3 regions of the Rhizobium sp. FG113 genome follow, and region 1 is predicted to be linked to each of the others. Evidence: riboswitches for the same ligand, from Rfam matches in the RefSeq annotation. Region 1 holds a riboswitch; each other region holds the start of a gene.
The links. Region 1 has a riboswitch for cobalamin ahead of ACODTZ_RS05880 (LysR family transcriptional regulator). Riboswitches for the same ligand answer to the same signal wherever they lie in the genome.
Positions count from the first base shown of each region.

Region 2: it holds a riboswitch for cobalamin, as region 1 does, so the genes downstream of both, bluB (5,6-dimethylbenzimidazole synthase) here and ACODTZ_RS05880 (LysR family transcriptional regulator) in region 1, are expected to answer to the same signal.
Region 3: it holds a riboswitch for cobalamin, as region 1 does, so the genes downstream of both, cobU (bifunctional adenosylcobinamide kinase/adenosylcobinamide-phosphate guanylyltransferase) here and ACODTZ_RS05880 (LysR family transcriptional regulator) in region 1, are expected to answer to the same signal.

Region 1 is NZ_JBMDKV010000001.1:1,319,163-1,326,798, forward strand. It holds gene aztD (zinc metallochaperone AztD) at 83-1,312, shown strand; gene ACODTZ_RS05880 (LysR family transcriptional regulator) at 1,443-2,330, opposite strand; cobalamin riboswitch at 2,503-2,716, opposite strand; gene ACODTZ_RS05885 (DUF1852 domain-containing protein) at 2,920-3,903, shown strand; gene ACODTZ_RS05890 (methionine synthase) at 3,931-4,959, shown strand; gene ACODTZ_RS05895 (hypothetical protein) at 4,956-5,336, opposite strand; gene ACODTZ_RS05900 (aldo/keto reductase) at 5,586-6,578, shown strand; gene ACODTZ_RS05905 (PQQ-dependent sugar dehydrogenase) at 6,723-7,636, shown strand, end outside.
Region 2 is NZ_JBMDKV010000003.1:386,272-393,907, forward strand. It holds gene ACODTZ_RS12165 (NADP-dependent malic enzyme) at 1-768, shown strand, start outside; gene ACODTZ_RS12170 (DUF2865 domain-containing protein) at 911-2,029, shown strand; gene bluB (5,6-dimethylbenzimidazole synthase) at 2,043-2,729, opposite strand; cobalamin riboswitch at 2,770-2,954, opposite strand; gene ACODTZ_RS12180 (TolB family protein) at 2,980-3,813, opposite strand; gene ACODTZ_RS12185 (LTA synthase family protein) at 4,088-5,983, shown strand; gene ACODTZ_RS12190 (DUF1003 domain-containing protein) at 6,071-6,595, shown strand; gene ACODTZ_RS12195 (TadE/TadG family type IV pilus assembly protein) at 6,769-7,191, shown strand; gene ACODTZ_RS12200 (pilus assembly protein TadG-related protein) at 7,188-7,636, shown strand, end outside.
Region 3 is NZ_JBMDKV010000009.1:217,064-224,699, forward strand. It holds gene ACODTZ_RS21225 (LysR family transcriptional regulator) at 1-246, shown strand, start outside; gene ACODTZ_RS21230 (entericidin domain-containing protein) at 402-557, shown strand; gene ACODTZ_RS21235 (hypothetical protein) at 564-911, opposite strand; gene ACODTZ_RS21240 (cobyric acid synthase) at 1,357-2,811, shown strand; gene ACODTZ_RS21245 (chloride channel protein) at 2,808-4,598, opposite strand; cobalamin riboswitch at 4,845-5,237, shown strand; gene cobU (bifunctional adenosylcobinamide kinase/adenosylcobinamide-phosphate guanylyltransferase) at 5,529-6,047, shown strand; gene cobW (cobalamin biosynthesis protein CobW) at 6,052-7,101, shown strand; partial or broken gene ACODTZ_RS21260 (cobaltochelatase subunit CobN) at 7,373-7,636, shown strand, end outside.

The sequences.
Region 1 (7,636 bases):
ATCTCGCTCGTGCACGACGGCTTACTTTGGCGGTCTCGAAGCCAGATCTCAAAGACGACAGTTTCAAAATTGGGAGACATCCATGTTCCGATCCAAGGTTCCTTTACTCCTCGCCACAACGATCATCGCCGGCACCGTTACGCCCCTGACGCTGCGCGCCGAGGAGGAAAGCCGCGAGACCTGGCGCCTCTTCGTTGCAGACCATACGCAGCCGATCGTTCGCGCTATCGATCTTGGTAGCGACAAGCAAATCGGTCGTTTCGAATTGGAGGGTTATGCGGCGCTGTCGCTCAGCGATACCGGCCGCACCGTGTTCGCGATCCAGGGCGACCAGAATGTCGTCCACGCGATCGACACGGGGATTGCCCTGTCCGACCATGGCGAACATCGCGACATCGAGATCAAGGATCCGAAACTGCTGGCACCGATGATTAAAGGCCATAAGCCGGGCCACGTGGTCGCGCATGGAGACGACCTTGCCGTATTTTTCGATCGTGAAAACAGCTTCGACCTTCTAAAGGAAAGCGCGCTGCAGGAAGGCAAGGCAGATCCCAAACCATACGACGCCACAGCCGCCCACCACGGCGTTGCCGTTCCGATGGGCAATTATCTTCTTGTCTCCGTGCCAAACATGGAGGCACCGGCCAAGGAGAGGGAATTGCCGCCGCGCCTTGGTCTTCGCGTGCTCGACAGAGACGGAAAACAGGTGGGCGATGTAGCAAAATGCACGGGCCTCCACGGCGAAGCGACCTCCGCGCGTCTTGTCGCCTTCGGTTGCGAGGAAGGTGTCCTTGTCGTACGGCCTGGTGGCATCGATGGGCCGAAGATCGAAATGCTGAGCTATGGCGATGGAATGCCCAAGGGCAAGGTCTCGACGCTTCTTGGCGGAACCTCCATGCAGTTCTTTCTCGGAAACTACGGGGAAGACAAGGTGGTGCTGATCGATCCCGACGACAAAAAGCCCTATCGCCTCATCGACCTGCCTCTGCGCCGCATCGATTTCGCGCTCGACCACGCAAGGCACCACAATCCCTATGTCCTGACGGAAGATGGCAAGCTTCATCTGCTGGACGTCGTGGATGGCAGCATCAAGACGTCGGTATCGGTCACCGAGCCCTATAGCAAGGATGGCCATTGGCGCGACCCACGGCCGCGCCTCGCCGTTGCCGGCGACCACATCGCCGTAACCGATCCGCGCCATAGCCTGGTTCGCATGGTCGACGCTGAGACATTCAAGGAAGACAGGACGATCGCCGTCGAAGGACAGCCCTTCGCAATTGTCGCGGTCGGCGGATCGGGTGCAGTACACTAGCCACAGAGGGGAGCGCCTGCCCACGCTGGCGCTCCCCTTAAGAGTTCGAACGTTGCGCGCCCACAGGCCCCGTGATGTTACAGCGCGCAAGAGCGGTGGGCCGTCGAGGCGGATCGAAGATATCGCCACGTCAGGCCGATATCCGGCGCGACGTCGCGAGAAACCCCGATATGAAATCGAGCGCGTCGTCGCCTTCTCTTAGACCGAGATGAATGCTTTTCCGGATTCGCCTTTGCCCGATGCTGACGGGCCGGACACCGAGCTCTGCCGCTTCCCGCCGCACAAGCCAGTTCGGAATGGCGCTCACTCCGCGGCCCGCCGCGACGAGCTGAAGCATCATTTCCGTCGTCTCCACATTGCGGTGGTGGCGCGGCCGGCAGTTTGCGGGCACCAGAAAATGCGTGAACACATCCAGCCGCTCCGGCGGCACCGGGTAGGTGAACAGCGTCTCATCCAGAAGGTCGGCAGGCTCGGCATGTCGTTTCAGCGCCAGCGGATGATCGACCGGCACGGCGAGCACCAACTCGTAATCGAACACCGGCAGATAGTGGATGCCCGGCGTCTCGATCGGATCCGGCGTGATCAGGATATCGATTTCGTATCCTGTGAGCGCCGCGACGCCGCCGAAGGCGAATGATGTCGTCAGTTCGAGGTCCACATCCGGCCAGTCCATGAGATAGGGCTTCGTGACACCCATGAGCCATTGGTGGCAGGGATGACACTCCATGCCAATCCTGAGCGAGCCCCGCTGGCCATGGCGATAATCCGACAGGACAGTCTCAGCCCTTTCGATCTGCGGCAGGACTCGCTGCGCAAGTCCCACGATGTAGCGGCCGGCCTCCGTGAGACGAAGGTTGCGGCCGTCCTTCGCCCACATCGCAACGCCATAGCGTTCTTCGAGCTTGCGGATCGTGTGGCTGAGAGCCGATTGCGAGAGATTCAGCCGCTCCGCCGCAGCCGTCAGGCTGCCCAGTCGGTCGACCTCGCGCAGGATCGATAGATGCTGCCTATCCAACATCATTACGCCCGCGCGTTATCGAAAGAAACGACGTCGCGCTGGGCGGATCTTTGTATCATGAAGGTTTCTGTCATCGGCACTACCATCAGGTTGCGGCAGGGCAGGACGATGACGCAGAGACGACGGCACGGGAGTGCCGACGCGAAAGCGGCACTCCGGGACACCCCGCCCGTGGACGTTATCGATCGCGGCAGGTCTCCTGGCTCACGGGTCGTCGCTCTGGTCCGTCTTCCCGAGGCTGGCCTCAGTGACTTCTATGGACTTTCGCTCACCGCTTACAGTTGCGGGGGCAGCTTCGGCCTCGGGCTGTAAATCAAACCTTCACCGAATTCCCTCTTAGCTCCAGCGCATTGGCGCGCCCGAGAACCACGATGACCAACCAATGTCTGATGTCGCCGAAGTGGTCAAGACGTGATCATCAGTGCCGCGCGAGGTTCGGCGCCCGCCTTTAAACCATGAGCACGGCTCATGGCTCCATGAGATAAAACCAATATTTCCCGCTCAGTCCGTCAGGCATAAGAGGCGGACAGCTTCAGGAGAGACAGTCCGAGACTGCCGACTGAGAACCCCATTAGGATGCCGGACCGCGATGAGTACAGAGCTCAAGTTTACCATCAAGAGCATTTGCTTCGATGAGGACTATCGCCCCGCGGAACATACGCGGGTTACTACCAACTTTGCCAATCTGGCGAGAGGCAAGAGCCGCCAGGCGAACCTGCGCAACGCGCTGAGGATGATCGACAACCGTTTCAACGCCCTGGCGCATTGGGACAATCCCAAAGGCGATCGTTATGCCGTCGAGCTCGACATCATCTCGGTGGAGATGAACATCGATGCGCAAGGCGACAATGATGTTTTCCCATTGATCGAGATATTGAAGACGACCATCGTCGATGGAAAGACCCACGAGCGCATCGAGGGCATTGTCGGCAACAACTTCTCCTCCTACGTCCGGGATTACGACTTCAGCGTCGTGCTGCCTGAGTACAACAGGGATCGCTCTGCTTTCGCGGCCCCAGCCGATTTCGGCGATCTGCATGGAAACCTGTTCAAGTGCTTCCTGAACTCGGATGCCTACAGAGCGCATTTTCACAAGGCGCCAGTCATTTGCCTCAGCGCCTCGAGCAGCAAGACATATCGCAGGACAGGAAATCAGCATCCCGTATTGGGTGTCGAATACGAACAGGATGAGTTGTCTTCGACGGATCTCTACTTCCAGAAAATGGGGCTGCAGGTTCGCTTCTTCATGCCTCCGAACAGCGTTGCACCTTTTGCCTTCTATTTCCTCGGCGACCTGCTCGATGATTACACCAATCTTGAACTGATCAGCACCATCAGCACGATGGAGACGTTTCAGAAGATCTATCGGCCCGAGATCTACAACGCCAACTCTGCGGCAGGCGCCTGCTATCAGCCCAACCTGAAGCACCAGGATTATTCGCTCACGCGCATCGTCTACGACCGCGAGGAACGAAGTCGATTGGCTGTCGAGCAAGGAAGGTTTGCCGAGGAGCACTTCATCAAGCCGTACAGGGCCATTCTTGAACAATGGTCTGCCAATCACGCTCGTTGAAGAACCAAAGACACAAGGTCGCTTATCATGAAAAAACTGTTGCCCACCTCAACCGCCGGCAGCTTGCCCAAACCCTCGTGGCTGGCTCAACCTGAAAAACTCTGGTCGCCATGGAAGTTGCAGGATGAGGAATTGGCCGAAGGCAAGCGAGACGCCCTGCGTTTGGCCCTGGACGATCAACGACAGGCAGGCATCGATATCGTCAGCGACGGCGAGCAGACGCGCCAGCACTTCGTCACGACATTCGTCGAGCATCTTGATGGCGTTGATTTCGAGAAACGGGAGACGGTGAGGATTCGCAATCGCTATGATGCGAGCGTTCCGACCGTCGTCGGTGCCGTGTCTCGGCCAAAGTCGGTCTTTGTCGAGGACGCCAGGTTTCTGCGACAGCAGACTAGGCAGCCGATCAAGTGGGCCTTGCCGGGGCCGATGACGATGATCGATACGCTTTATGACGCGCACTATAAAAGCCGCGAAAAGCTCGCCTGGGAGTTTGCCAAGATCCTCAATGAAGAAGCGAGGGAGTTGGAGGCGGCTGGTGTTGATATCATCCAGCTCGATGAGCCCGCGTTCAATGTCTTCTTTGATGAAGTGAATGATTGGGGCGTCGCGACCCTTGAAAAGGCAATCGAAGGCCTGAAGTGCGAAACGGCCGTCCATATTTGCTATGGCTACGGCATCAAGGCCAATACGGATTGGAAGAAAACCCTGGGGTCGGAGTGGCGGCAATACGAGGAATCCTTCCCCAAGCTGCAGAAATCCAATATCGATCTCATCTCGCTGGAATGCCACAACTCCCATGTGCCGATCGATCTCATCGAACTTCTCCGGGGCAAGAAGGTGATGGTGGGAGCCATCGACGTGGCGTCAAATGCCATCGAGACCCCGCAGGAAGTCGCCGATACCCTGCGAAAAGCACTGCAGTTCGTGGATGCCGACAAGCTTTATCCCTGCACCAACTGCGGCATGGCGCCCCTATCTCGTCAAGTCGCACGGGGCAAACTGAAAGCCTTGAGCGCCGGCGCCGAGATCATTCGAAGGGAGGTCTCGGCCTAGGAATGGGCGAGCATCAGGAGGCCGACATCAACATGTTGGATCACCGCTTCGGCGACGCGTTCATTCCTGAGGATCTCGTCCAACCCGATCTTCTGGAGGGATGCCTCATTCACGTTCTTGAGCAATGGTGCGCGCCATTTTCGATGCTTCTGGACGCGCTTCGCTACAAGCGGTGACGGCAATTCCATCGAGGTGTTGTTGGACTTATCCAGGCTGACGACGTGGTTGTCGTGTCGGTTCAGTTCGCGGTAGCGACTACATGGAGAAAGAAGCGCCTGTTTGAATCCAGTGATCGCTGCAGAGCGCCGCGGCACTTCGTTCTGCTCATAGGACAACCTCCCCCTGCGCCGGTGTAGTTGCGCATTGATGCTCCCCATTCATAAACCTTATCGGCCGGCAGGACCTAACCGTATGCTTCATACCTCTCTATCTTGAGGATGAATATTTTGGCGAATGCATTGATGGACCTGAAGATCGCGAGCTGCTTGATCGTGCTTGGACAATTCTCTGGCCGCTTTGTCGTGAACCGCGCGTCCTCATGTTCGTCAATGCTCCATCGACCGGCATTGGTCCTTGAAGGACCGTATGCACTGTTCGGTCATCGGACAATTTGAAGGAAAAGTCGTATGAAAACACGTCTACTCGGCAAAAGTGGTCTTGAGGTATCCGCGATTGGGCTTGGCTGCATGGGCATGAGCCAGTCTTACGGCACCAGGCCGGACGAAACGGAAATGATTGATGTCCTTCGCGGGGCAGTGGATGCCGGAGTTACTTTCTTCGATACGGCAGAGGCTTACGGGCCGTTTATCAACGAGAGTCTTGTTGGCAAGGCGCTCGCTCCTGTCCGCGATCGGGTTATCATCGCAACGAAGTTCGGCTTTGACATCAAGCCCGACGGCACCCCTTGGTCCGGCGTCAACAGCCGACCGGAGCATATCCGCGCCGTCGCCGAGGCATCGCTGAAGCGGCTGGATATCGAGACGATCGACCTCTTCTACCAGCATCGCGTCGATCCAAATGTGCCGATCGAAGATGTCGCTGGAACGGTTAAGGATCTGGTTGCCGAGGGTAAGGTCAAGCATTTTGGCATGTCCGAAGCCGGCGCCCAGACGATCCGTCGCGCCCATGCGGTCCAGCCGGTCACGGCCCTTCAAAGCGAGTATTCCCTGTGGTGGCGTCCGCTTGAAACGGAAATCCTGCCGCTGCTGGAAGAGCTCGGCATCGGCCTTGTCCCCTACAGCCCCCTCGGGCGTGGCTTCCTGACCGGAAGCATTGACCAGAGCACGACCTTCGTCAGCACCGATATGCGCAACAACATGCCGCGGTTTACGACGCAAGCGCGGCAGGCAAACCAGGTTCTGATCGATCTGCTCGCCGTAATCGCCAAGCGCAAGGACGCCACCACTGCGCAGATCGCGCTGGCCTGGCTGCTGAGGCAGAAGCCCTGGATCGTGCCTATCCCCGGAACAACAAAACTGTCGCGTATCAACGAGAACATTGGCGCGACGGAAATCGAGCTTTCCGACGAAGACCTTCGGGAAATCGAGGCAGCGGTCGCGCAGATCGATCTGCATGCCAGCCGTTATCCGGATCATCTGGAAAAACTCACCGGCATCTAAGCGGACGCAGATAGCAGCCTCGCCGGCGCCGGAGCGGCTTCCGGCGGGGCCGCGGCGCCACAGATCGCCGCGAGCCTTCGCCTCCAATTGACACTGGACACCCTTCGGCACAGGGCCGAGACAAACAGGGAGCGATGAATAGCCATGAGATCAGTTCTTGCAATCGTAGTGTGCTCACTTTCGATCGCGACGGCGAACGCACAGAGTATCAATGCCGGGAACCGGGATTACTCGACCACGCAACCGTTCATCGCAAGACCAGTGGCAGACTTCGACACGCCCTGGGCAATCGCATTCCTCCCAGACGGACGCCTGCTGGTGACAGAAAAGCCGGGGCGCATGTTTCTCGTATCGCAAAGCGGACGGAAGACCCCGATCACCAATGTGCCAGACGTTGCGGCATCCGGGCAGAACGGCCTACTGGACGTTGCCGTATCGCCAACATACCGAAGCGACAGACGTATCTATATCAGCTATGTCGAGCCAAGTGACGGTGGCAGCGGACTCGCGCTAGCCGAAGCGACGCTTGCTGTATCTGGGCCACAGGCGTCATTGCAGAACCTGAACGTGATCTGGCGGCAGACGCCGAAAGGCGGCCGGGGCCAGCCCGGCGGCATAATCGCGTTCGATCCGGCCGGGAGGCATCTCTTCCTTACCTCCGGAGACGGGATGATACCTTCTGGCGCGCAGGATCAGGACCAGACGCTCGGCAAGGTACTACGGCTCAATCTCGACGGCTCCACGCCGGACGACAATCCGCAGGTCGAAGATGGTGGGGTGCGTGCACAGACCTGGACGATGGGCCATCGCAACCCTTACGGTCTGGCGTTTGCGCCCGACGGAAAGTTATGGCTGCACGAGATGGGGCCGCGGGGCGGCGACGAGGTCAACCTGATTGAACCCGGCCGGAACTATGGATGGCCGCTGGTCTCGAACGGTGACAATTACAGCGGCACGCCGATCCCCCGGCATTCCACCAAGCCAGAATTTGCACCGCCCGCTCTCTACTGGAACCCGGTTATAGCGCCGGCCGGCATGGCATTCTACAACGGCCAGAT
Region 2 (7,636 bases), on a different contig from region 1:
GACGATCCGCGCTTCCGCGAGTACGTCGAGCTCTACCTCTCGCTCGTCGGCCGCCGCGGCGTCATCCCGGAAGCGGCGCGTACCATCGTTCGTACCAACACCACGGTTATCGGCGCGCTGGCGCTGAAGCGTGGCGAGGCCGATGCGCTGATCTGCGGTCTCGAAGGCCGCTATGAGAAGCACCTGCGCGATGTCCGCCAGATCGTCGGCAAGCGCCCAAACGTTCGCGATTTCTCGGCACTCAGCCTGCTGATCTCGCAGCGCGGCGCCACCTTCTTCACTGACACCTATGTGACGTTCAACCCGACTGCCGAGGAAGTGGCGGAATCCGCCGTTCTCGCCGCCGAGGAAATCAAGCGCTTCGGCATCACGCCGCGCGCCGCCCTCGTCTCGCATTCGAACTTCGGTTCGCGTGAATCGGAAAGCGCCACCAAGATGCGCAACGCTCTGCAGCTCGTGCGCGACACCGCGCCCGATCTGGAAGTCGATGGCGAAATGCACGGCGAGAGCGCAATCTCGGAAACGCTGCGCAAGCGCGTCATGCCGAACACCACGCTGCACGACGAAGCCAACCTTCTGGTTTTCCCGAACCTCGATGCGGCCAACATCACGCTCGGCGTCGTCAAGTCGATGACGGACGGCCTGCATGTCGGCCCGATCTTGCTCGGCGCGGCCATGCCCGCCCACATCCTGGCGCCATCGGTCACCTCGCGCGGCGTCGTCAACATGGCGGCCCTCGCGGTCGTCGAGGCATCTCAGCCGGCATGATTTGGGCGGCGTGATTTGCCTTGGACGCTGAAAATGCGTTAGGCTTTGAGCGGCAGCTTGTTAAGACAAGCAATGTATATCGAAGGGCGGGCCATGGTCCGCCCTTCGCCATTTGGTATTTGCTCACTGACGGGACGATGCCTTGAAACGCCTCACGCTGGCCGCAGCACTCCTGATTGCCCTTTCCGCCCCTGCCTATGCGCAGCTGGCGCCGATCTGCGGTCAGCTGCGCGCCCGTCTGGCCACAATTCCAGAGACGATCGGCGGTGGCATGTCGCCCGAAATACGCCGCTTCGCCAGCGCCATCACCGAACAAAACCTCGAGCTTCGCAAGCTGCGCAGCGACCAGCGCCGCAGCGGCTGCAGCAGCGGCAGCATGGTGGTGATCGGCGGCGACAATGCCGGCTATTGCGGCGAGCTAGAACAGGCCGAAGCCAAGATGCTCGACAACATCGCCGACCTGCAGATGCGGCGGGACGAGTTGCGCGCGCAAAGTCCGGACGCCCGCCTGCGCAACGAACTCTTCGCCGCACTCGACGAAAACAACTGCAATTCGCCCGTGCAGCAATATGAAGAGCCGCAATATGCGAACCCGCCCAGCATCGACGATCAGGCCATGCGCAGCGACACCTTCATTCCGCTCGGCGGCGAGCGGCAGCGCTCCTACGAGTTCTCGCCCGGCGGCCAGCCTCTGACGCATCTGAACACGATCTGCGTGCGCAGCTGCGACGGCGGCTTCTTCCCCATCCGCTCGAACGCCACCTCCTTCGATTTCGCCCGCGACGCCAACACCTGCCAGCAGATGTGCCCAGGTATCGAAACCGAGCTCTACTATCACGACGTTTCCAGCGGCGAGACCGAGAACATGATCTCTGCCTCCACAGGCGCGCCCTACAGCGCCATGCCGAATGCATTCGCCTACAAGAACCGCAAGCCCGGTGAGAAATCATCCTGCAGCTGCAATCTGCCCGCCTATTACGAACAGATGCGCCGCAACCAGTCTGTGAGCGCCCCGCCGCCGCAGAGCTCGATCACCACGATCGAAACCCCGAACACCGCCGCCGCCAAGCCCGAAACCCAACCCACGCCTCAACCGCCCGCACCCCAGGCGCAGGTCCCCGATCGCCCCTATGATCCGAGCGCCGGCAAGGTGCGCCAAGTGGGGCCGCAGTTCCTCGCCGGCGATCAAGGGTCGATCGACCTGAAACACCCCGCCATGCCGGGCGCCCAGCCGCAGCAACCGCCGGCGCAGAAGCAATAGCAGGCGTCGCGGGCTATGCGCCCCCGCCCCAGCGATCCGTAAACACCAGATCCTCCAGCGGCAATCGCTGTCGCCACCCTTTCACGGCGAGCTCCGGCTCCTCGTAGAGCTGGTCGACATAGCCGACACAGAGCCATGCGACGATCTCGATCCGCTCAGGCACGCCGAGCGCGCGCTTCAGATCGGCCTCGTGAAAGATGCTCACCCAGCCGACGCCCACGCCCTCGGCGCGCGCTGCAAGCCACAGGTTCTGCACCGCGCAGACGGTGGAATAGGAATCCATCCGCCTATTGTGCGTGCGCCCCAGCACCACGTCGCCGCAGCGATCCGGATCGCAGGTCACGCAGATGCCGACGGGTGCCGTGCGAATGCCCTCCAGTTTCAGGGCGCGGTAGGCTTGCTGCCGCTCGCCGGAAAACATCGCCGCCGCCTCGGCATTGGCCTTGGTGAAAGCCTCCCACACGGTCGAACGCACGGCTTGATCGCGCACCACAATGAAATTCCACGGCTGCATGAAGCCAACGGACGGCGCATGATGAGCGGCCGCCAGCAGCCGTCCGATCACGTCATCGGGCACGGCATCCGGCAGGAACTCCGATCGCACATCGCGTCTGGTCTCGATGGCTCTGTAAACGGCGTCGCGCTCGCTCGCCGAAAAGGCACCCGCTCTCGCAAGAGAGCCAGATTGGTCTGGTCGCATCGTCAATCCCCAACAACACAACCGGCCGCTGTCCAGGCGGTCAGTCTATGATTGTCGGGCCGGTCTTCTGACTTGGCGTCATCCGTCTGCCACGCCTTCCCGGCAAAAAGCGCCAGTGGCATAAAGCGGCAGACGTCGGCCTTACAGCGTTGGGCACGTTCCGGTCTTGCACCGAATTCCCGATTCTCCCGCAAGCCTGCGGGCACCCGACGCGCCACCTATGCCGACAAACCGCGCATGATGCAATCGCTCAAGCCTCGACCGGGAAATATCGCACATAGGCGAATTCGTCACCATCGGGTGACCAGTTCGGAACATTGATCGATCCCTGCCCGCCGAAGAGCTCGAACAGCGTCGTCAGGTTGCCGCCGTCCATATCCATGATCCGCATCCGCACATGCTTGTCACGCGGATGGTCGAAGACCTCAGGGTCGTAGGAAATCAGCACCACCTTGTCGTTCTTCGGCGACGGATGCGCGAACCAGTTGCCGTAATTGTCGTGCGTCACCTGCTCCACGCCGGTCCCGTCGGGATGGATACGCCAGATCTGCATCAGGCCGGTGCGGCTGGAGTTGAAATAGATCCAGCGCCCGTCGGCCGAATAATCCGGCCCGTCATTGCGGCCCTCGCCATGCGTCAACCGCCGCTCTTCACCGCCGGTCACGTCGATCGTGTAGATGTCGAACAGGTCGCCGCGAATGCCGCAATAGGCGAGCTCCTTCCCGTCGGGCGACCAGCCGTGCCAGTAGGACGGGTGATTGGTGGTCACCAGCTGCAGCGCCCCACCCTCGATCGGCAGCGTATAGATCGCCGCTTTGCCGAACTCGATCTTGTCCGTGATCACGATGCGAGTGCCATCGGGTGAAATCCCGTGGTCGTTGTTGCAGGCGGTCGCGAATCCGGTATCGACCTTCTGCACTTTCGCTGAACCATCGAGCGCAAGCTTGTAGAGCATGCCTTCGTCGTTGAGCAGGAGATAGCTGCCGTCAGGAGCGTAATTGGGGGCTTCGACCAGCCTCTCGGTCTGCCAGATCACACGGGCCTCGCCCGTCTTGACGTTGTAGATCTCGACGGAACTGCGCATGCAAACTCTCCTCTGACGCGAACATCTCCCTGACCTACGACAGCTAAATAAGGCGCGCAAGGATCGCTCCCGCGCCGCCATGGCAGGCTCCATCCGGAGCACACGCTACATGAGGCAACCAGTCGCCGAAAAGTTTGTGATCAAAAAAGCGTTAAGCCCGCGAAACAACAATGGTTCATCTAGCGTTCATGACGAAGATGTGACAGTTCGGTGACGTTATGATGACACTGGAGTTCCGCCATTGATCGCCCAAGTTTTCAAGTCCGGAGCGGCAATGCGCGAAGCGGCGCTCTATGGTGGCGTTGGCGCGGATACCCGCCCCTCCATCCTGCGCGGCGCAATTGCAGTCGCCCTGACGGCAGTGATGGCGTTGCTTGCAACCTTCTCGGTCGAAGTGATCGCGCGCGGCGGCGCAACCGACGTGGGCGCGTTTCTGTCTTCCACGGCCCGTCCCGGCATGACCACGGTCGTCATGCTGACTGTCGTGATGCTCTGCGTCGATGCGATCCTCGGCCGCCGTTTCCTCTCGGCCCTGGTTGTCCTCCCGCTCGTCCTCGTCCCCGCACTCGTTTCCAATCAGAAGCAGCACTACCTCTCCGATCCGCTCTATCCCTCCGACATGCTGTTCGGCCGCCAGATTCTGGAGTTGCTTCCCGTCATGGTCCGCGACCGCCCGATGACGGCTATCGCGGTTGCCGTCGGCATTCTTCTCTCCGTCAGCGGCCTCGTTCTCGCATGGCGCTACGCCTGGCGCCGCCTGCCAAAGATGGCGCGCCGCAACCGTATCCGCAATCTCTGCCTGACGGTTCCCGTCATCGCCGCCTTCGGCTCGCTGATGGATTACTCGCAATATTCCTATATCCGCGACCGCCTTCAGGTGGTGCCGATGATGTGGGACCAGAAGGAGAACTACCGCAGCAACGGCTTCATCCTCGCTTTCATCTTCAACATCCCGATGGCCGATGTCGCCTCGCCCGCCGGCCTCAATGCGCAGGCGCTCGATGCCATCCCGTCGCGCAATTACGGCTATCTCAGCGGCCCGAGCGACAAGCCTGACGTCATCATGCTGATGAGCGAATCCTTCTGGGATCCGACGCGCCTGAAGACGCTGAAATTCTCCGAAGACCCGATGCCGACGATCCGCGCGGCGCAGTCAGGCCACGTCTTCTCGCCCGAGTTCGGCGGCATGACCGCCAATGTCGAGTTCGAGGCGCTGACCGGCTTCTCGAATGCCTTCCTGCCCTATGGCAGCATTCCCTACCAACAGTATATCCGCAACGACATCCCGTCGCTTGCCACCTTCTTCCGCGGCGAAGGCTATGCGGCCCGTGCGTTGCATCCGTTCAGCGGCTGGTTCTGGAACCGCAACGAGGTCTACAAGGATTTCGGCTTCGAGGAATTCCGCACCGAAGAAACCATGCCGACCATGGAAAAGCGCGGCATTTTCGCCTCCGACGATAGCCTGATGAAGGAGATCATGCAGGAAGCCGACGGGCTCGACCGGCCCTTCTTCTTCTTCGCTGTTACCCTGCAGGGACATGGCCCCTACGAGGCCAACCGTTACGCCAATAACACGGTCGACATCACCGGCAATCTGACCGACGCAGACCGCGCCACGCTCGCCACATATACGCAGGGCGTCAAGGAAGCAGACGACAGCTTCAAGATGCTGACCGAGTGGGCATCCAAGCGTGACCGCGAGACGATCATCGTGCTCTGGGGCGACCACCTGCCGCCGCTCGGCAGCGTCTACACGAATACCGGCTACATGCCCGACCAGGTCGCCACCCGCCGGGCTTCCGTCAGCGTCATGAAGCAGGAGCACGAGACGCCGCTGGTCATCTGGTCAAACCGCAAGGGCGTCAAGCAGAACGTGGGCACCATCAGCCCGTCGCAGCTGCCTTATCATGTGCTGAAGTTCGCCGGTTACGAGCACCCCTTCTACACCGGCTTCCTCGGCCGTGTGCAGAAGAAGTACCCGATCGTCGACCGCTATCAGCTGATCACCCGCGACAACACCGCCTCGCCGGACTGGGTTCGCGACGCCAAGACCATCGATCCGCTGGTCCGCGACTACCGCTATCTCCAGCACGATGTGATGTTCGGCAAGGCGCAGACCGTCGAGCGCTTCTTCCCGCAGCATTCCTGGCTACGAGCAGAGGGCTCCTGAGCACGGCAGGCATGCACGTTGCCGCATTGCATTCCTGGCGCATAACGGAATACTCCCCGCCAACATAAGTTGATCGGGAGTCGCGCCATGAACAATCTCTCCAGTTTCGTCCACCTGCATTTCGACAAGTCCGCCAACGAGCTGGGCGACATCGAAAAGCGCGTGCTGGAAAAGGCGCATGCGCGCAAGATTATCTCGACGGATATCAATGCCGCGCTGAAAGCCGAATCGTCCTTCGGTGAGCGGATGGCGGATAGCATCGCCCGCGTCGGCGGCTCCTGGGCCTTCATCACCACCTTCCTGGTCTTCCTGGCGGTCTGGTGCGTGATCAACACCGTCATCCTTTCCACCCGCGCCTTCGACCCCTACCCCTTCATCTTCCTCAACCTCGTCCTCTCCATGATCGCCGCCATCCAGGCGCCGATCATCATGATGTCGCAGAACCGCCAGGCCGAGCGCGATCGCTTCGAGGCTGCCAAGGACTATGAAGTCAACCTGAAGGCCGAGCTGGAAGTGCTGTCTCTGCACCAGAAGATCGACATGCAGGTGATGACCGAGATCGCCGCTCTGCGCGAGGATATCGCCAGATTGACCCAGAAGCTCGGCAACTGATCCTTGGCCGGCGAACAGATTAGCCGGCCACAGGAATAGCGCGCCATTTCCGTACACCCTGATATCTTGCGGGTACACGCATGGGGTTTATTAGGTAAGCAAAAATTAAGACGGTTAAATGTATCCTTCGGTTGTCTTCGCTGCGGCGTTGGCCATTGCAAGGAGTGCAGTGCATGAGGAATGCCCGACGTCTTCTCGCCAACCGGCAGGGTGCGGCCGCGATCGAGTTCGCAATTGTTGCCCCGGTTTTCCTGCTCGTTCTTCTCACGCTGATCGCCTATGGTATTTACCTGAGCGCCGCGCATGCGCTGCAGCAGCTGACGGCGGATGCCGCACGCACGGCGGTGGCCGGCCTTTCCGAGCAGGAGCGCGCCCAGCTCGTCAACAATTACATCGCGCTCTCCACCCTCAACGATCCGCTGATAGACCGCAAGAAGCTCCAGGTCACTGTCGCCACCGACCCCACGAACGCCAATCAGTTCACGGTCACGACCGAGTATGACGCCAGCGCCCTACCGATCTGGAATCTCTACACATTCCCGCTTCCGGACACCAAGATCCGCCGCTTCGCCACCATCCGCATGGGTGGTATATGAAAGCAGGCGTGAGGCGATATCTGGCGGGTTTCAGCACCCGCCGGGATGGCAATATAGCGATCATGGCGGCGCTCTCGGCGCCATTGATCATTTCCACGCTTGCGCTCGGTGTCGACTTCGGCGCGATGACGCTGCAGCAACGCCGTCTGCAGCAATTGAGCGATATCGGCGCCATCGTCGCCGCCTCCGACATCAACAACGCCGCCAGCAACCTCGTCACCAACTTCCAGCAGAATGGCCTCAACGTCGCCGTAAAGTCAGGCGTGGCTTACGCAACATCGTCTGGAACCAAGCTGCTGAACGCCGCCCAGCTCGACACTTACGATGCCGTCGTCCAATACACGCCAGGGGTTTATCTGGCCGATCCCGCCGTGCCGCCCGAGCAGCGTTTCGTGGCCGGCACCCAGCCTTATGATGCCGTCAAGGTTGCGATCCAGCAGAAGGC
Region 3 (7,636 bases), on a different contig from region 1:
GCGTTTCTGAGCGGCCACACGATGGCGCAGCGCGCCGCCGTGGTCTCTGATCTCGCGATCGCGCCGCTACCGCGCTCCTATGTCGGAGAGGATATGGAAATCCTCGGCGCGCAGGACGGGCTTCCCGAGCTCGGCTCCTTCGATATCCGCCTGTTGACCATCTCGCAGATGACCGCGCCTATGAAAACGGTGGCCGAAAGCATCCGGCTTGCGTTCAGCGAAAAAGCCAAGGCGATCGCCGCCTGAAGGTCAGCCGGGCAGGGTATTCGTGCCCGGCTAATATCGCTCATTTAAAAAAGAGAAGTCCGGCTGAAACCTTTTTCGGTTCAGTGCGTTATCAGCGCGCAGCAGTCGTGCGACTGGCTGCGGAGAGCGGTTTTTTAAACAAGGGATTTCCGACTATGACCACCACGGTAAAGATTGGTGCTGCCATCATGCTTCTGTTCACTCTGGCCTCTTGCGCCAACACCATCCGTGGCGTCGGTCGCGATACGGCGAACGCCGTCAACGCCACGCAGGATGCCGGCCGCAACGTCAATCACGCCGCGCAGCGCTAAGCCGGCTCAGATCTTCGCCTGCGGATAGGCTTTCTCTAGGCCACCCGATGCCGTCAGGCCCTTGCGGAAGGCGGAGTAGGTCGGATGCTGGCTGGACTTGGAAGCTTCCATCAAACGAATCTGGAGACGCGGCGGTGCTGCGTCCCCAACCCATTTTCCCAATGCCTCGAGCTTCAGCGTGTTCAGGAACGGTGCGCGCGACGCATTGTCGAGGTGACGATGGATGCCATCTAGCAGGCTGTCGTCCTGCGCCGGGTTTTCCATGATCAGCCCAAGATAGGACTTGTCCTGTTCGCCCAGCGCGGAAAACTTGGCGGCGATCGTCTCGGAATCGGGAAACGGGGCTGAGGTCATCGTCATTCTCCATGTCATCGGTACTCGTTCGCCGCTGGAAGCGGCGAGTCGTCTTCGGCGACTTATATGCAACGCGCTGGCTTGCCGAAACCTGTCGCCCGTGCGGCAGCCTGTCTCAATCCGCTCATATCGTTGCCGAAACAAAATCGTCAAAAGGGCCTGAATTCATATTTGGTTAAGTGCTCACTAACCATCCGGTAACAATGTGGCGCTAAGAATAGCTGCGTGGCGGGGGACAACCGCTGCTTCTCCGGATCAGGTATTGCGTCCCGGGGAACGTGAGCTTCGCCGTGTATGGGCAAAGCGCCAGCGTATTTCGGCAAGCCGCGCGACCTTAGGTCTGCGCGGCTTTCGCATTTCAAGCGGCTGCGATTGAGCCGTTGCGATTGACCGGGGCTGAAACGCCGTTGTACGCCGTCTTCAGTTTTGAGGAGCGCCGCGCCAAATGACCAAAGCCATCATGCTGCAAGGAACCGGCTCGGATGTCGGCAAGACGGTGCTCGTCGCCGGCCTTTGCCGGTTGGCCGCCAATCGCGGCATCTCGGTGCGCCCGTTCAAGCCGCAGAACATGTCGAACAATGCCGCGGTCGCCGATGATGGCGGCGAGATCGGGCGGGCGCAGTGGCTGCAATCGATGGCCGCGCGGGTGCCGTCGTCCGTGCACATGAACCCGGTGCTCTTGAAGCCGCAATCGGATGTCGGCAGCCAGATCATCGTGCAGGGCAAGGTCTGGGGGCAGGCCAAGGGACGCGACTACCAGCGGCTGAAGCCACAATTGCTCGACTATGTCACCGAAAGCTTTCAGAGGATTTCGGGCGGCGCCGATCTCGTCATCGTCGAGGGGGCGGGGTCGCCCGCCGAGATCAACCTGCGGCCCGGCGATATCGCCAATATGGGCTTTGCGACGCGCGCCGGCGTTCCCGTGGTTCTCGTCGGCGATATCGATCGTGGCGGCGTGATCGCTTCGCTGGTCGGTACGCACACGATCCTGTCTGACGAGGATCGGGCGATGATCTCGGGCTATATCATCAACAAGTTTCGTGGCGACGTGTCGCTATTCGATGACGGGATTGCTGCTGTCGGGCGTTTCACCGGCTGGCCCTGTTTCGGCGTCGTGCCTTGGCTGAAGGCCGCTTCGCGGCTGCCGGCGGAGGATTCGGTGGCGCTGGAGCGGCTGGCGCGGGGGCAGGCCGGGGCGCTGAAGGTCGCGGTTCCGGTTTTGCCGCGGATCGCCAACTTTGACGATCTCGATCCGCTGCTGGCGGAGCCGGATGTGGAACTCGTCTTTGTGCGCGCTGGCGAACGATTGCCTGCCGATGCGCAGTTGATCATCCTTCCTGGGTCGAAGTCGACTATTTCCGATCTTGCCGATTTCAGGACGCAGGGTTGGGATCAGGATCTCTCCGCGCATATCAGGCGCGGTGGACGGGTCATCGGCATTTGCGGCGGTTACCAGATGCTCGGCCGGACGGTGCGTGATCCGCTGGGGATCGAAGGGAGCGTGCGCGAGATCGAGGGGCTCGGCTTGCTCGACGTCGAGACCGTCATGGACGCGGAGAAGACCGTGCGCAACAGCGTGGCGGTTTCGGCGGAGAATGGCGAGGCTCTCTCGGGCTACCAGATCCATCTCGGGATTACCGAAGGCGCCGACCGCGTGCGGCCCTTCGCGATCGTCGATGGCAAGCCTGATGGCGCGATCTCAGGGGACGGGCGGATCGTTGGGACGTATCTGCACGGGCTGTTTGCGAGTGACGGCTACCGGTCCCGGCTGCTTGCAAGCTTCGGCCTGACAGGCCAAAGCCGCGACTATCGCGCCGGCGTCGAGCAGGCGCTTGACGAGGTTGCTGCAGAGCTCGAAACGCATCTCGACAAGCGCTGGCTGGATAGTCTGCTCAGTTAAATCTCGCCGGAGACCTCGCGGCGGCGGCGGTCCAGTTCTTCGCTGTAGCGGCGCAGCGTGTGGGCTTCGCTGAGCTGGCCGACCACGGTGCGCTCGACGAGATTGTTGACGACGGCGAGCGCTTCGCTTTCCGTCTTGTCGAAGATCGCGGCGGCCTGCTTGGCATTCATCTGCGGGGTCAGGAAGTCGTTGCGGTAGCGCACGAATTCGTCGAGGCCTTTGCTCTCGTCGGCGGTGTCGGTGAGGTTGGCGTAGATATCCGGCACAAGCACGAGGCCGGCATATTTGCCGCTGTCTTCGACCAGGATCACGCGCTGGGCCGAGCCGATCGGGAAGCTTTCCTTGAATTGCTCGATGCTGATACCGACCTTCGCGGTCTTGACGTCGGCGCGCATCAGCTTGTTGACCGTCAGATTGCGGATCCAGCCGACATCATGGGCGCTGCGGATACTTTCACCGCGCAGGTGGAAGCGCCATGTGGCGAAGGAGTAGCCGAAGGTGCTGCGCACGACGAGCGACGAGGTGATGACGGCAGCCAAGACCAGCGCCGTGATCGGGAAGTCGCCGGTGATCTCGAGCGCCAGGAAGGTCATGGTCAGCGGTCCGCCGATGACGGCCACGGCAAGCGAGCTCATGCCGACGACGGCGTAGATGATCGGTGTCAGTGTCGCATGGGCGAAATAGGGGGCCGAGTAGGCGAAGAACTTGCCGAGCAGCGCGCCCATGAACAGCGAGGCGAAGAACAGGCCGCCGCGGAAGCCGGAGCCGATCGATATCGCCGAGGCCAGCGCCTTTAGCAGGAAAAGGCCGATCAGCACGGGAATCACGACTTCTCGGTCGAGATTGAGATGCAGGGCGCCATGGCCTGCCGACAGTACCTGCGGCGTCACCAGCGCAAGCAACCCGACGATGATGCCGCCAAGCGCCGGGCGGAAGGGGAGCGCGATCGAGCTGCGGCGTGCGAGCTCCTCGATAAAGGCGACGCCCTGCATGATCAGGATGCCGATGCCGGCGCAGAAGGCGCCGAGCAGGATGGCGGGCACATAGTCGGCCGGCATGACGGTGCCGAAATCGCCGACATCGATGATGAAATCGCTGCCGGCCAGCAGCCGGGCGACCAGCGTGGAAACGAGTGCCGAGACGACGACCGGCGTCAGCGACACGATCGTGTAAGTGCCGATGATCAGCTCGAAGGCGTAGAAGGCGCCCGTCAGCGGCGCATTGAAGGCGGCCGCGATGGCACCGGCGGCGCCGCAGCCGACAAGAACGCGCAGATCGGCGCGGCGCAGCTGTAGTTTGAAACCGAGCTTCGAGGCGATGCCGGACGCCAACTGCGTATAGCCGGCCTCAAGGCCGACGGATGCGCCGAAGCCGTTGGAAATCAGGTTCTGGATCGCGACGATGATGCTGTCGGTCAAGGACAGGCGGCCGCCATGTAGCGCGTTGGCCTCGATCGGGTCGACCATCGGCTTCTTGCGGGTCTTCGCCAGCACATACATCAACAGGCCGAGCAGGATGCCGCCGCAAACGGGGGCGGCCATCAGCAGGAACTTGTCGTCGATCTGAGAGGAGCTCAGACGCTCCACGTCGCTGATCCCGAAGATCAGGCTGTGCATCTCGCGCGAGATCAGGCTCATGCCGGTGACGGCGAGGCCTGACGTGACGCCGATCAGCGCGCCGGCCAGCACCATGCCCATTTCGCTGCGTCTCAGGAGCGCGCGCATGCGCCCCACATCGAGCAGTGTGTGTAGCGGGCCAAGCCGTCTCAGATTGATTTTCAGGCGCATGGTGGGGAAACTAGGCGGGCGGAAGCCCGTTCAAGGGTGGTAAAGGAGGGGACATTTGCGGTGCTGCGCCGCATGCGCTGCAAATGCGGCAAAAACCCGGCTGACGCAACAAGTTTTTATGACATTAAGTCTCTGATAATAGACGATAAATCTGGTAGAGATGATCGTCTTGAGGCTTGATGTCAGTCAATTTGGCTGGTGGCTGCGATTGGCCGTCGATTGACTTCGCAGTCACGCTTGCCTAACCATGGATCGATAACGGATGGTTCCGGATCGCCAAAAGCGGTGCGGATGAAAAGGGAATGTGACGGGGTGGACCCAACCAGGGCGCCTTCATCACAGCCGACCCCGCGACTGTAGAGCGGTCAGGGTCTTCCGTCCGGCGTCGGATGCTCTCAAGCCGGCTGCCTGCGTGGTGCAGGCGGGTGAGGGGCTGAAGACGGCGGAAAAGCCACTGGCAATGCAAGCCATGATCAACCGGGGTTGGACGCCTCTAAATCTACGAATCGTCCGCCTTTTCATGATTGCAGCCGGGAAGGCGAGGAAGAACCGATGGCACGATCGGGATGGCCTGCGTGGCTAGCCCGATCGTCGCCTGGACCCGCGAGCCAGGAGACCTGCCAATCGTGCCGGGCGCAAAGCCCACCCCTGGGCAAGTGTGCCCAATGCCAGCACGGAGGTTGTCATGGCAGACAATGAGATTTTGGCGTCGGCGTCAGGCCGGGCGCTCGGAACGTTCAATATGGGCACCCTCATTCCTGTGCTTGTCACAGGAATCCAGCGCGTCCAAGTCCTTGGACGCGGAAGACACCCCGCAAGCAACGAAGCCATTCACCGCGCGGACACGCGGTGGCTGGATTCCTGTGACAAGCACAGGAATGAGGGAGATCGTGGTGGATGGCCGCGCTTATCGCCGGAAGCCTTCGCGGCATGATCACGGTTTCCTCCAGCCTAATCCTCGGCGGCGCCCGCTCCGGCAAGTCGCGTTTTGCCGAGCAGCTGGTCATCGCCAGCGGTCTCGAGCGCCATTACATCGCCACCGGCCGCGCCTGGGACGAGGAGATGCGCGCGCGGATCGATCAGCACAAGGCCGATCGCGGTGATCTCTGGATGACGCACGAGGAGCCGCTCGATCTAGTCGGCCAGCTGACTGCCATCGATGGCGAGGGGCGGGCATTGCTTGTCGATTGCCTGACGCTCTGGGTTACCAATCTGATGATGGAAGAGCGCGACATGGCGGCGGAATTCGCGGCACTGGCCGCCTATCTGCCACAGGCGAAGGCGCGCCTCGTCATCGTTTCCAATGAAGTCGGCCTCGGCATCGTGCCCGAGAACCGCATGGCCCGCGAATTTCGCGACCATGCCGGACGGCTGCACCAGATGATCGCGGCGGTCGCCGCGGATGTGTATTTTATCGCGGCGGGACTGCCGCTGAAAATGAAGGGTTGAATTGATGAACCAGCAGAAGATCCCCGCCACAGTGATCACCGGCTTTCTTGGCGCCGGCAAGACGACGATGATCCGCAACCTGTTGACCAATGCGGGCGGCAAGAAGATCGCGCTCATCATCAACGAGTTCGGCGATCTCGGCGTCGACGGCGAAGTGCTGAAGGGCTGCGGCGCGGAAAACTGCACCGAGGACGATATCATCGAGCTCACCAATGGCTGCATCTGCTGCACGGTGGCCGACGACTTCATCCCGACGATGAGCAAGCTCCTTGAGCGCGAGAACCGTCCTGATCATATCGTCATCGAGACCTCGGGTCTTGCCCTGCCGCAGCCGCTGGTCGCCGCCTTCAACTGGCCCGACATCCGTACGCAGGTGACCGTGGATGGCGTGATCACGGTGGTCGACAGCGCCGCCGTCGCCGCCGGCCGCTTCGCCGACGATCATGACGCCGTCGACGCCCGCCGCGCGGAGGACGAGACGCTGGACCACGAGAGCCCGATCGAGGAACTCTTCGAGGACCAGCTGACCTGCGCCGACCTGATCGTGCTCAACAAGACCGACCTCATCGATGGCGCCGGCCTTGCCCGGGTGCGCGATGAGGTTGCCTCGCGCACGGCGCGCAAGCCCGCGATGATCGAGGCGAAGAACGGCGAGGTGCCGGCAAGCGTACTGCTCGGCCTTGGCATCGGCACCGAGGCGGATATCGGCAACCGCAAGTCCCATCACGAACTTGAGCATGAGGACGGCACGCCGCACGATCACGACGAGTTCGACAGCTTCGTCGTCGAGCTCGGCCCGATCGCCGATCCGGCTGTTTTCGTCGAGAGCCTGAAGGGCATCATCGCCGAGCACGACGTTCTGCGCGTCAAGGGCTTCGTCGACGTCCCCGGCAAGCCGATGCGCCTGCAGCTGCAGGCCGTTGGTAGCCGGATCGACCATTATTTCGACCGCGCCTGGGCCGCCGGCGAGACGCGCGGCACGCGGCTGGTGGTGATCGGGTTGCACGAAATGGATGAGGGTGCGGTGCGTGAGGCGATCGAGGGTCTGGTTTAAGGTTGATGGTTGGGATGGGCGGTTGTTGCTTTGAAAATCGTTTGAGTGGTGCCGTGTGGCCCCCTCATCCGACCCTTCGGGCCACCGACCGGGGTCGAGCCGCTGGTCTCGACCCGTCCTTCGGACCCCCGTGGGGGAGAAGAGACTCGGGGCCGGCCGCTCGCAACAATCTTTCCTTCTCCCCAACGGGGAGAAGGTGGCCCGAAGGGTCGGATGAGGGGGCCACGCACTCCACGCCTACGAATACCATTCTCCGTAAAGACACATCGATATGCACCTTCTTCTAGCCCAGCAGGGAACGATCAACGACGGCGAGGAGGCGATCGATCTTGGTCAGTCGCCCGGCGACATCCTGTTTCTCTCCGCTGCCGACACCGAACTGGCGGCGGTAGCAGCCGCGCATCGTCAGCGAGGTGGGGGACGGTCGCTGCGCATCGCCAGCCTGATGAGCCTCAAGCATCCGATGTCCGTCGATGCCTATGTGGAGCGCACGGCGCGGCATGCGAAGCTGATCATCGTGAGGGCGCTCGGCGGC